4 regions of the Paenibacillus sp. FSL R10-2778 genome follow, and region 2 is predicted to be linked to each of the others. Evidence: riboswitches for the same ligand, from Rfam matches in the RefSeq annotation. Region 2 holds a riboswitch; each other region holds the start of a gene.

Region 1 (3,212 bases), 3.3 Mb from region 2:
ATCATCATTGTCTTCCGATTCAGCAGCAACCGATTTGTAAGCATCTGTGCTCATAATGCGCTTGGCACCAACGTAGCGTTTCACGTAGTAGCTATCACTCAGAGAGCTAATGGTAACACCGCGTGAGGTAGAAGCGTGTGCGAACTTACCTTCACCGACATAAATGCCGACATGGGAGACACCTTTGCCACTTGTATTGAAGAATACAAGATCTCCGGCTCTTATATCATCACGGGAGATTGCTGTGCCCATTTGATATTGGGAACCTGATTGGTGTGGAAGGTTAATGCCAATCTTATCAAACACATACATTGTAAATCCGGAGCAATCAAATCCGTTAGTGGATATACCGCCGGATACGTATTTAGTACCGATGGCCTTGTCAATCACTTTATCCATTTTGGAATCTGCGAAAGCGCTTCCTGCTCCGATGGTGAGGATGATGGAAAAGCTTAGTACTGCTGCTGCTAACTTCTTCTTCAAAAGTGTATACCCCTTCCAAATGCCTACGAGGTTAGCTTAAGGGTTCGGTTGAAGGTCCCCTATGACCCCTCTATATAATGGAGGTCAATTCACCCAAAGTTGGTTCCCCCGTTTTCCTAATAGTTAGGAAACTCGGCTCATACTGTTGATTAGGATTAGCTTGTAATCAATACATGACAAAACCTTTGTAAATAACAACTTAATGATTACAAAAATGTTACTAAAATCTCACTGCGCTAATTGTAACAAACAGAAAGCCGCTTGGCAATCGTTTTTAACATATTAATGCAGAAAAATTGGCATTTTTACGGTAGAAAGGCATATGTAAGCGTTAATAATGACCTAATTTTTAATATAATTGCAATTTTTATCAAATAAACGTGTTTCAATTGGGCTCTAATAGTGTAAAAATATATTATGGAAAAAAGAAAAACCCGAATTTGATTACGGGCATAATCAGATTCAGGTTCATATAGTTGTAATTATGAGGTTATAGTTGTGAGGAAGGTTTCAATCGAAGGCTACAGCTTGATAAGCTGAAGTACTCATTACTCTTTTAGCGCCAACATAACGATTGGCCCAGTAGGCCTGACTGAGTGAAGTGATGGTTACTCCACGCGAAGAGGACGATTGTGCGAATTTTCCGTTTCCAACATAAATGCCGACATGGGATACTCCATTGCCAAGTGTGTTAAAGAACACTAGATCACCAGAACGCAGATTGCTTTTGGATACAGCAGTTCCAACGCTATATTGAGCTTTTGATGTACGAGGTAAAGTAAGACCTACATTCTTGAATACATATTTTGTAAATCCAGAGCAATCAAATCCGGCAGTGCTTGTACCTCCGGTTTTATAGGCAACTCCAATAGTCTTTGAGATTACAGTGTCCATCTTAGAGTCGGCAAAGGCGCTTCCTCCACCAATAGATAATGCCATTACAAGTCCTAGCGCCGCAGCGACGCATTTTTTTCTTAAATTATGTCTTTTCAAAAGATGTACTCCTTCCAAGGCCTGCGAGGTTAGCTTAAGGGTTCGGTAGAAGATTCCCTATGATCCCTGTAAAGCGAGATCAATTCACCCAAAATATGGTTCCCCCACTTCCCGGTGCAAAGGAATTAGGCGTGTTAAGCACCAAGAGAATGACGTTTCGACAGTTACACTTACGATAAATACATTTAGTTATGTAGGAATCGTTTCAATTGATTACAAAATTGTTACTAATAGCACAGGACTTATTGTAACAGAGCTTTTATGATTTTGCAAATACTCTTCAGTTATCCGTAATGAGAAAAAGTCCCAGCTCCTGAATACAGGAATTGGGACCTTTTTATTATGTCAAATAAGGTTAATTTATTGTGGAAATGCTTTGCTACACCATAGATGATATTGTGCAGAGATTCCCCACATTTTTAAGAGCGTAGAAGGTAGTGGTGAGATTTGCCGTATTATAAGTGCCGGCAGGCCGGGACAGAACAGACCCGTCAGTCCGCACACTAGCAGTAAGAGCAAGCCTCCCGCACCAAGTACAATGGAAACACCTATAGCAGGAATCAGTGACCGCAAGCAGATGAACAGTGAGGAGAACATTCCTGTACCGCCGGTGTAACCAAACTGCATATATAGAAGAAACAGGCGCACGATAAAAATATATATAAGCCATGCCAATACGTATGGTACTAAATGAAGTAACAAAGTGTAGTTAAACAAAGAGGATAAGAACAGCCCGTACATTTTTGGAGCAAGCCAGTAAAGCGGCAGCAGGGTCAGAACCCATTCGATTAGGCTAAAGACTAAGACAGGTAGTCCATAGATCTTCATGCCGGGGAAAAAGAACAGTCCGCGCTCGCCCCTTCGCTCCTGGTGGAGCTCATGCAGCAATCCTGCCCTTATGAAAGGAGAAAGCAGAAGTCGCAAGACAACAAGTCCTAGAAGCATCCATAACCAAGTGCGTATCGCAGGGTCAGTATTCAAGCTGAACTGTCCCTCGATATAATACAACAGTCTGCCCATACCGCTGCCGCCGGCGTCTTTATCTGGATAGCGCAGTAGAATTGGAATAATAGCAGATCGGATGAAACCATACATAAAGTAGCCCCAGAGCAGTCGGTAGATGAAGAGCAGAATTAAAATATAAAATTGCTCCTTCATGCTTTGCCAGCCGCGGGTTATCGATGTTCTCACAATCATTCACCTCACCAGACAAGAGTTCCGAGCACGGTTTCAAGTAGTTTAGTTACACTTAACGTCCAGCGAGAGAGCGTCTTGTGCTCTATTTCCGCCAGCCTAAAGTTGTTTAAATGTTTGCTCTCCAATAAGATGGAATGCTCAGGGTCAATCTCAGCAGAGAGAAGAGGCTTATCGCTTAACAATTGAAACGTAGTCTCTGCTCCTTCACCGTTCCAGACCCGCTGCACCGAAGAGCTGTCGGCGAATGTGAATTTCACGGGAACATCAACGTAATGGCTCCCTTTATTTGAAATCTTCACTAATGATTCGTAGCTTTGAGCATCGCCGCTGTTATTTTTTTTAAAAGTAATCGTATCTACTGAGAAGTCAGGCGCCCCATCGCCATAAATGTAATCATCGAAATATGCCTGCCATGATTTTTTGGTTACCTTCTCAACCACTTTCTGAAAATCTGCCGTAGCGGGATGCTGGAAACGGAACTTACGAGCGTAGGAGGACATGATGTTGTTCATTGCTTTGGTACCTACCTGGCGTTCGAT
Region 2 (3,212 bases):
TACAGGTTTATCCGTAGCCGGACATATACGCAGTTGATCCGCAGTGTTCAAATAATGCTTATGAATACGGTGGAACACGAACATTACAGCAGGTAAGAAAATGAATGCCATCCATACGCTCGAGAATTTAGTAATGATAAATATAAGCGTAATCGTCAATGTAGTCAGCATACCGATGGTATTTACTACAAATCTTTTCACCCATCCAGCGGGTCTTGTTTTGATCCAATGCACCATCATCCCCAGTTGGGATAAGGTAAAAGGAATGAACACGCCAACCGCATATAGTGGAATCAAACCTTCCGTATTCCCATGGAATGCAGTCACAAGTATGATAGACATAACTCCTAGAAAAATAATGCCGTTTGAGAAACCCAGGCGGTCACCACGGACCATAAATGCATGTGGCAGATATTTATCTTTTGCAAACATAAAGGCGAGCAGCGGAAACGCTGAATATGCTGTATTAGCTGCCAAGAACAAAATCACTGCTGTAATCCCTTGAATGAAAAAGTACAATCCGCCACGGCCAAAGGTCGATTCAGCGATCTGAGAGACAACCGTAGCCTTTTCATCTGGCACAATACCATACCAATACGCCAGCACAGTGATTCCGGTAAACATAAAGCCAAGGATAAGTCCCATGATCATTAGCGTCTTGGCTGCATTCTTCTCAGCCGGTGCTTTAAAGTTTGGGATCGCATTAGATACGGCCTCAACCCCCGTTAGGGCTGAACAACCAGAGCTAAACGCTTTTAATAGTAGAAACAAACTTACATTAGATACGGCGCTGCCTATTTCAGGAACATTCGCATGCGCGCCACCCATTGCATATTTAACGATACCGGAGATAATCAGAACAACAATCGAAACCACAAACAAATACACTGGAATTGCGATAAATGAAGCCGATTCAGTCACTCCGCGAAGATTAATGATTGTTAATAAAACGATAACAGATACAGCGATGAGAACAGTATGATTATGAAGACTTGGAAAAGCCGATGTGATCGCATCCGTCCCTGCCGAGGCACTAACCGCTACGGTAAGAATGTAATCCACCAATAATGAACCCCCAGCGAGCAGCCCTGTCGGAATACCAAGATTACTCTTGGCTACGATATAAGCTCCGCCTCCTTGCGGATAAGCAAAAATCGTCTGCCGATAGGATAAAATCAGGATGGCCAGCAGGCCCAATACGGCTAATGCAATTGGCAGGGAATACCAGATGGCAGTAAACCCGGCAGCCACTAGTACAATCAGAATTTGTTCCGTTCCGTAGGCTACAGACGAGAGCGCATCAGAAGACAGAACAGCCAGTGCTTTAACCTTGGATAACTTTTCATGATCGAGTTCATTCGACTTCATCGGACGTCCGATCAATAGTCGTTTTACCTTGCTTACCATGGTGGATACAGTTCCTTTCTTTGGGAGCTGAAACGGAATTTCCGTGCGCTGTTTTCATCGGTGGATTTCATAAATGCAGACACAAAAATAAGCATACGGAAATGATCCGCATGCTTATGCATGGTCATTTTCCCACCTTGCTTACGAGGTTAGCTGGCGGATTCGGGCTGTGGTTATAGCCCTACGGTAGAGATCTGTTCGACCCGGTTCCGATTCACCCCATTGGCATGAATGCCAAGTTTGGTTCCCCCGTTTTTCCTAAGAAAATTCAGCGCATATTCAACTTCTCACAAGGTCTAATATTAGTCTACAAAGTGCCTACAGTAAAGCGTTGAAAAAAATGAAAAAAGAATGAAAAAACATCCAATAAGCTCAAATATAGCGTCTTATTGGATGCTCTCTTTCATTATCTTCAATTATCCCTCTAGCCCGTGATTTTAATACCTTTTCAGCTTTTTTGTAACTTCCAAAGTAAAAACTAAAATCCTAAGCTCTCCTCAGCATCTACTTCAATCACTTCTTCTTCCCTACGTCCATACCAAAGAAGGAGACTTATTAGAGCAAACGCTATTAAAGCTAACAAAGGAATCGTTATAAATCCGAAGTAGTTCAAGTAATCTTTATTACAAGGAACACCAACTGTACAAGGTAGAACTTTACTTAACGCTGGAATCTTCTGTTCCGCATAATGATAGATTGAGATACTGCCACCAATCAAACTTAATGGAAGCACATAAGGAATGATGCGCTTATCTCCACGGAAAGTGGCAATTCCCAACAAAAATAACTGCGGATACATAAAAATCCGCTGAAACCAGCAAAGCTTACAAGGTTCATACTTCAAGACTTCACTTAAATACAAGCTACCAGCTACAGCAACCAAAGAGACGAACCAGGCCAGATAGAGGCAGTTACGCTTGCAAAAAGATAGGAATTTTGTCACTTTGCCTCCACTGCTTTTGCGGCGGTGTTAATTTCAGATGTAATCGCTTCAATATCGAAAGGTTCAGCCGTTTTCACTCCATTAATGTAGAGCGAAGGCGTAGTTGTCACGCCTGCGTCAGTTGCCAACTGAATGTCTTTCTTCAGCTCATCTGCATAAGTTTTCTCTTGGATGTCTTTACGCAACAGATCGTAATCGATCGCTAATTTATCTTTTTCAGCAAGGCTTACCAAGAAATCCTCAGTGGCCCATTCCACACTCTCATCCCCTTGCTGCGCATACACAGCATCATAGAACTTCCAGAATTCATCCTTATTCTGATGGTATACAGACAATGCAGCTAGTGAAGCTGTCTCAGAGTCAGGACCAACGAAAGCCATATTTACAAAGTAAAGAGCTGCTTTTCCCTCGTTGACAAAATCTTGAACAATTTTCGGTTTCATGGAGCCAGCAAATTGGGAACAAGCTGGACATTTGAAATCACCAAATTCAACAAGCTTAACAGGTGCATCCTCATTACCAATCCTAGGTAGCTCACTGTAATTGAATTCTACCGGTTCTCCTGTAGAGACATTCTTTGCTGCATCTTTCGAAGCTAACATAAACAATCCAACAAAAATGATAACTACTACAGCTATTGAACTAATAACTAAAATTCTCGTTTTCTGCTTCTGTTGCTCCTGTTCTACCCGTCGTTTCTCTTGTTTGCTCAACTGGGGAACATTTGGACTTTTTTTAGGTTTACTCAAGGAGAATTCCTTTCTGTCCTCTAGGGACTAATGTAGTTTTTATCATATACATTTAAAATTATATAATTATTAATCTCTTTTTGGCAAACAGTATGGTCAAAAAAAACAGCGTG
Region 3 (3,212 bases), 2.2 Mb from region 2:
ACGCATGAAGGTGTATTTTATAGCCATCATGCGGCGAACGAGTGGTTAGAAGGTGATCCGGTTTATCATGCGAAAAAAAGTCTGATCGAACATTCCCCAATAGCTATTTTTCGTTATCATGATTATTGGCATCGGCAAGAGCCGGATGGGATTATGATGGGTTTGCTGCGAGAGCTGGATTGGTCAGACTATGTGGAAGAGCAGCAAGCGGCTGCTACGATTCTCACTATTCCTGCTATGACTGTAATGGAAGCTGCTCAGTATATTAAAAGTAAGCTAGGCATCTCTTATGTACGCGCTGCTGGTGACCTGTCTCTGTCCTGCAAACGTGTAGGGATATTAGTAGGTTACAGAGGAGGCGGGATGATGGCTATTCCGCTTTTTAATGATCACAATCTTGATTTAATTATCGCTGGAGAGGGACCAGAGTGGGAGACTCCGGAATATGTGCGGGATGCAGGGCACCAAGGAAAATCTAAAGCGCTCATCATGTTAGGTCATGCGGAGAGTGAAGCGCCGGGGATGAAATATTTAGCTGAAATCTTAGCAGACAAATATCCCATGCTTCCTACCCGGTTCATTGCTGAACAACCCATCTATCAGATGGTTTAATCTGGGGAAATTAAGAGTACGGAATAAATAAACATATTATGGAGAAAATGAAGGGAAACAGGTCACTGAGAAAGGAGTGTTTCAATGGAAATTCCTTTGGAGGCTGATGAAGTATTAAGTCGGATCAAAAAGCTGCAAAGCGACGGAAGCTCAATCAGTAAAAAACAAGTAAAGCAAAGCGACCCAGAGCTTATGAGAAGTGCGCTGTTCTTTTTTCCAAGCTGGGAGCATGCATTGAAAAACGCCGATCTTTTGTAGCCATAGTATTGTAAAAGGAAGCTAAGTGGACAGGGGGAGATCTCTGATTCTGCTTAGCTTTTTTCTTTTTTATGAAATCATTCGTGCTGTTCATGTGAAATAATATTAACAAGCTTGCCAAACGGATCGGGGACATAGAAACGACGAACACCCCAAGGTACAGAAACTGGCCCAATATTGGTATTGAAGATTGTCGTTTCTTATTAAATAGGAAAGTACTGGTGAATCACCCCCTTTTTCGCTTGCTTCAGAGCTGTTTTTCTAAAGAAAACGAGTAAACAAGAGCAAAAGAAAGAGAAAATGAAGAGTATGCTTAATATGAAATGAAAAGCATTGCTTTCAACATTATTTTGACCAGAGCCCTCCTTTACAAGAAAACCTTACAAGAGTATGATTCATCTCAGAACTGAGAATTATCTTAAATTTACAATTACATAAGCAATCCGCTTAATTTCCGTTTCTGGAAAGCGGGGGAACCAACAACTGGCAGCCGATGTGAGAGTCGGCACTGGTTATGGGGTGAATCCTGTTCCGGGTGCATAATATGCATCCCTGCAGGTAGGGCAACTCTCACTGCCCGAATCCGACAGCTAACCTCGTAAGCGTATGGAGAGAGGATGAATGGCGTGTTTAGTGATGAATAGCCACAGAGAATCCCTCTGTGGTTTTTTGCTGCGTTTTTAAGCAGATATAGTCGTAGAATTTATTATGAAAGAGGTGTTACCTTTGCCTATCGCTAAACTGAACGGAACTTCGCTCTATTATGAAATCAATGGAACTGGCACTCCGGTTGTGTTTATCCATGGACATGGATTAACACACAGTATGTTCAAACCACAGCTGGAGTATTTTTCCGATAAATATAAAGTGATTTTGTGCGATTTACGGGGGAATGGCAAGTCTGGTAAACTGCTGGAGGCCCCACATGAGATTATTGAGACGCAATGTCTGGATCTGATTATGCTGTTGAATGACCTAGGTATCCGTGAAGCAGTTTTTGTAGGAATCGCCTATGGTGGCTTAGTCGTTCAGCATATTGCCAAACAATATCCTGAGCGTGTAAAAGCAATTGTGGTCGCGGATAGCTTTTGTAGGACTCACGGATCAACAATAGTAGGGAAAATACAAACTATGGCAGCATATTGCAGTTTACTAATGTATTATCTCCCAAGCGAGCTGGTGTTGCCTTCGATTCGGATGATGTACCGAGAGCGCTGGAGTCTGGCCTACAATGAGATTAGAAGAGGACTGCTGGACAAACGCCCCCGGGAGCTATATCGGCAAAGGCTGGCTACGAGCCATGTTGATTACACCAGATGTTTAAAGGCTTTTAAACGTCCCGCTTTGTGTATTGTAGGGGACTTTAATGAATTTGGAGTGAATTGTATGAAGGAAATGGTGTCTCAGCTGCCGCAGGCGCAGTTGGCGATTATTCCGAACGCATTAGATCCAAGTAATCTGTGCCAACCGGAGCAATTCAATGCGATTCTTCAACGTTTCTTAGAGAAGCAGCAGGGCAGTCAGCAGATTAGCTGATCTATTGGGAGACCTTCACAAGCGAAGCGTTTAAGTGAGAAAAAAGACGTCCAATAGCCAGGGAGCACGAGCTGGCTATTGGACGTCCTTTTGGGTTGAAATTTAGGGGAATTCTCCCTAAAATGAAGGAGATTATGGCTCCTAGAAAGTGGATTAGGGAAATCCTCCCTAATAATAGGATGTTTTTAGGAAGGATTTCAAGGATTTCCCTAATATAATGGACATCCAACTAAAGGCTGGCTTATCAGTAGTAAAATCTACGAATGAGCCAGCCTTTGGTTATTTTACTAACCGATGGATGTTGAACATTTACAAGCATATTGTACCTAGAACGCCACTTAATGTCCCACCCTACCACAGCATCAAATATAGCTCACCCGACGTGGGAAAGAACGGTAGACCTAAGTAGTGATAGTAAGTGTATAGAGGAAGGCGTAACAAGCAGCACATCTGCTACTCTTGCTTTTTGTACAATGCGATCTACTCGTGTAAGATTAAGATAATTCATACTAAAGGAGCTGAGTCATGATGTCTCAAGCTGAAACTATAAAACTGACTTCATTATCTTCAAAAGGGGGCTGCGGCTGCAAAATCGGTCCCGCCGATCTCATGCAGGTTATTCGCAGTCTGCCACCAACTGTTCCTAACCCGGACCTACTAGTAGGTCTTGATACTAGTGATGATGCAGGGGTGTATCGTTTAAGTGATGAATTAGCGTTAGTGCAAACTGTTGATTTTTTCACGCCGATCGTGGATGATCCCTATTCATTTGGTCAAATTGCAGCAGCCAATGCATTAAGCGATAT
Region 4 (3,212 bases), 3.3 Mb from region 2:
TTGCAGCCCGGCACCTTCGCTGAAACGATTTTACGAATTCGCTCCCCAGCATGGTCCGGGTCCGTAAGAATAATAACCCCTCTACGTTCCATAGCAAGCGCGATCTTAGCAATTACAGTCCGGTTTACAGCAGAGCCGCCTGTCTCAATGGTATCCGCTTCTACAGCACGCTTAATGGCTACGGTATCGCTTTTGCCTTCAACGACGATTAATTCCTTAATCATATTTCTTGACTCCTTCCAAAAAAAGCAAAAAGAAGAGGATTCGCTCCTCTTCTTTTGGTTAAAGAATGTATAAGTGATGAGCGGTTGCTCTGCGATCAACGAAATGATCATCCAGCGTTCCTTAACGGTTATCATCACTATAGCTTATCAAAGGATTTTTTGCAAAAGCTTCAGTTCTAGTTAAGCTCAGGTTTCACAGGTCCAATCACATAAACGGTACGTGATTTACGGCCGAAATTACGAGCATGGCTCAGGGAATCATAATAGACATCCACTTTATTGCCTTTAATGGCACCGCCAGTATCCTCTGCACGGCGGAATCCAAGCCCATCGATATAAACCCACCAGCCAATAGGAATTACATTCGGATCTACTGCAATTGTACGACCTTCCGTTACGCGTGTTCCGGAGGCAGTTTTAGTACCTATCCCTGGCTCTTCTGACGAATAAGCTGTCATGGAGACGTTCTTAATCATCTTCTTGTACTCAAAGTCTACGCCAGCCTTGCTTGTGACGTTCTTAGTCTTAGCGCTAACTTTAGTCGTTTTGGAGGTAGTGCTTGATTTGGAAGTTGTTGTAGCTTTAGCAACTACAGTAGGCTTAGGAAGTGCTTTAGTACCAACGGCAATGATCTTATCTTTTGTTACCGTTTGTACTTCCTTGCCGATCATGCGCATAGAGGCCAGTTCTCCGTCTTGATAGATCTTTTCAATATGCTGAACCATGACGCCTGGTTTGCCTGCCTGTGCCACTCTAACTGTTCCCACAGTAAGGGAGGGATCTGCTGTCTTAATAACACGGAAAGGTAAGTTAGTTGTTCGCTGTACCGTTTGCTTGTTGATACGAACGATCTTAATCTCCATGTCAGCAGAGATGGTGGTGTCTAACGAAGGAAAAATCTTATCATAGCCTTCTAGGTTGATACCCAGTTTGTCAATCGCTTGACCGATAGTGTCTTCGGTCGTATATAACGTTTTTGTTGCTCCGTCCGCAGTAAGGCTAAATTTCTGCGCACGATTGATAACGACACGGTCACCGTCTTTTATTTCATCACTCAGACCTAAAGATAATTCATCATGCGGCTGCAGCGAAATTTGCTCTTTCTCCAACACATCACCAAGAAGTGCTTCTCGCGTTTCAAGTGTCTGTGTTTGCCCGTCTATTACTAAAACTAATTGTTTATTACTTTGACCGTGTACGTACAGCAGAATTAACAGCGCGATTGCGATTGAAATCACACCTGCAAGTAAAAGTACGCGAGTATTTACTTGCTCCCACCGTAATGCGAAAGACCTGCTGGATGACTGCGAATCATGGGATACCTCTGGTTGGAATAAGCCCATTCTCTCCATCCTCCTTACATAGCCTCGTCGTCAATTTGTATATCATGAGGACTGAATTTCTTTGACGAAACTATTTGAGATTGTCACAGGATACGCACGTATTAACTTAGCGTCTCCTGCTCATGGATCGCCTGCTCGGCACAGCTACTCCCACACCTGTTATATAACAGTATGCGGGCAACATTCAGTTTATTCAAAAATAAAGAAGCCTAAAAAGAGTTCTCTTGAGGACTCTTTCGTGGCTTCTCCGATGTCAGAATACGCGGGAATGTTTGTGCACGAGGTTGCCTCTCTTACTTGCGCTTACGGGGTTAGCTGTCGGGTTCGGACGAAAGAGAGACGCCCTATTTCAGGTCACCCGCTCACGGCGGTTGCCCTTAAATTCACCCCAAAGACCACGTGAAGAAATCAAATATTGTTCTGCGGCAATTCCTAGTCGTATTCAAGATACAGGCATGCGGCAGTTCAATATTGGTTCCCCCGTTCTCCATACGGAGACTCAGCGAGACGATCCATGAATCAATGGCTGTCACAATAACAACAGCTCACATCACTGAAAAGATGATATCCTGTTTTGATGCATGTTGTAAAGGACGATTCAACCACGTTTACGCAAATATATGGTTAAAATATTGTAATAATCAGCCGTTTTTATATTAAAAAAGTTTAATATATCGGCCATTCTCTATTTTTCACCCGTTTTACTCCTGTTTTCAGACAATCCCAAATCGTTCCAGTGCGTTCGCATACGTAATTTTAGCCAATTCTTCCCATGTTAACCCTTTAATTTCAGCCGCAGCCTCTGCTACTAACTTCACATGAGCACTCTCATTTCGCTTGCCTCGGAAGGGGTGTGGAGTCAAATATGGAGCGTCTGTTTCGATCAATAATCTGTCCAATGGCGTCTGTGCAAGCACCTCTTTAGGCACTCTGGCATTTTTGAACGTGATCGGTCCTCCAAATGACAAATGAAATCCTAGATCTAGACACATTTTTGCGGTTTCCCAGCTGCCTGAGAAAGAATGCATTACGCCACCAATTTCATTTGCTTTTTCCTCCCGTAAAATCCGTACGACATCTTCATGGGCATCACGGTCATGTATACAGATTGGCATTTTTAGTTCACGGGCTAGTCCAATTTGTTTGCGGAAGACCTCCTGCTGCACATCCTTGGGAGAGGTATCCCAATAATAATCCAACCCAATCTCTCCGATGGCCACCACTTTCTCATGGCTGCAAAGAGAGGCGATCCAATCGAGGTCCCCCTCTTTCATATCAATCGCATCCTGTGGATGCCAGCCCACCGCTGCATAAATATAATCATAAGATTCAGCCAGCTTCATCGTTGAAGGGATCGTTTCCCGATTAAATCCAATATTGATCATCTTGCTAACTCCGGCCTCTACTGCACGAGCTATAACTTCCTCGCGATCCTCGTCGAATTGAGGCGCATCTAAATGTGTATGTGTGTCGAACAGATACATTTTAAAGCTCACTCCTTGTTGTTTTTATCAATAGTTCCATAAATATTTGTATTATTTTGCAAAAATCTCTGCTACAGAAGAGGGCAACCGTGTAAGGGCTTTTTTCAGCTTATCCTGTGGGAAATATAGGTGATATCTGCCACGATGAATCCCGCTTATTG

Evidence for each region. A riboswitch is a leader RNA that binds a small molecule or an ion and turns the genes downstream of it on or off. The one in region 2 is predicted to bind cyclic di-AMP.
Region 1: another riboswitch for cyclic di-AMP. It lies ahead of NST40_RS00545 (C40 family peptidase); the one in region 2 lies ahead of NST40_RS16380 (APC family permease).
Region 3: another riboswitch for cyclic di-AMP. It lies ahead of NST40_RS26505 (alpha/beta hydrolase); the one in region 2 lies ahead of NST40_RS16380 (APC family permease).
Region 4: another riboswitch for cyclic di-AMP. It lies ahead of NST40_RS00190 (3D domain-containing protein); the one in region 2 lies ahead of NST40_RS16380 (APC family permease).

What each region holds. Positions count from the first base shown of each region.
Region 1 is NZ_CP151956.1:113,138-116,349, forward strand. It holds gene NST40_RS00540 (C40 family peptidase) at 1-483, opposite strand, end outside; cyclic di-AMP (ydaO/yuaA leader) riboswitch at 489-631, opposite strand; gene NST40_RS00545 (C40 family peptidase) at 994-1,422, opposite strand; cyclic di-AMP (ydaO/yuaA leader) riboswitch at 1,480-1,618, opposite strand; gene NST40_RS00550 (hypothetical protein) at 1,837-2,667, opposite strand; gene NST40_RS00555 (M1 family metallopeptidase) at 2,679-3,212, opposite strand, start outside.
Region 2 is NZ_CP151956.1:3,709,438-3,712,649, forward strand. It holds gene NST40_RS16380 (APC family permease) at 1-1,407, opposite strand, end outside; cyclic di-AMP (ydaO/yuaA leader) riboswitch at 1,532-1,691, opposite strand; gene NST40_RS16385 (disulfide oxidoreductase) at 1,886-2,350, opposite strand; gene NST40_RS16390 (DsbA family protein) at 2,347-3,099, opposite strand.
Region 3 is NZ_CP151956.1:5,918,661-5,921,872, reverse strand. It holds gene NST40_RS26520 (Nif3-like dinuclear metal center hexameric protein) at 1-612, shown strand, start outside; gene NST40_RS26515 (hypothetical protein) at 697-870, shown strand; partial or broken gene NST40_RS26510 (glyoxalase) at 948-1,043, opposite strand; cyclic di-AMP (ydaO/yuaA leader) riboswitch at 1,305-1,491, shown strand; gene NST40_RS26505 (alpha/beta hydrolase) at 1,597-2,406, shown strand; gene selD (selenide, water dikinase SelD) at 2,935-3,212, shown strand, end outside.
Region 4 is NZ_CP151956.1:40,916-44,127, reverse strand. It holds gene rnmV (ribonuclease M5) at 1-224, opposite strand, end outside; gene NST40_RS00190 (3D domain-containing protein) at 401-1,567, opposite strand; cyclic di-AMP (ydaO/yuaA leader) riboswitch at 1,853-2,082, opposite strand; gene NST40_RS00185 (TatD family hydrolase) at 2,281-3,051, opposite strand; gene NST40_RS00180 (HD domain-containing protein) at 3,103-3,212, opposite strand, start outside.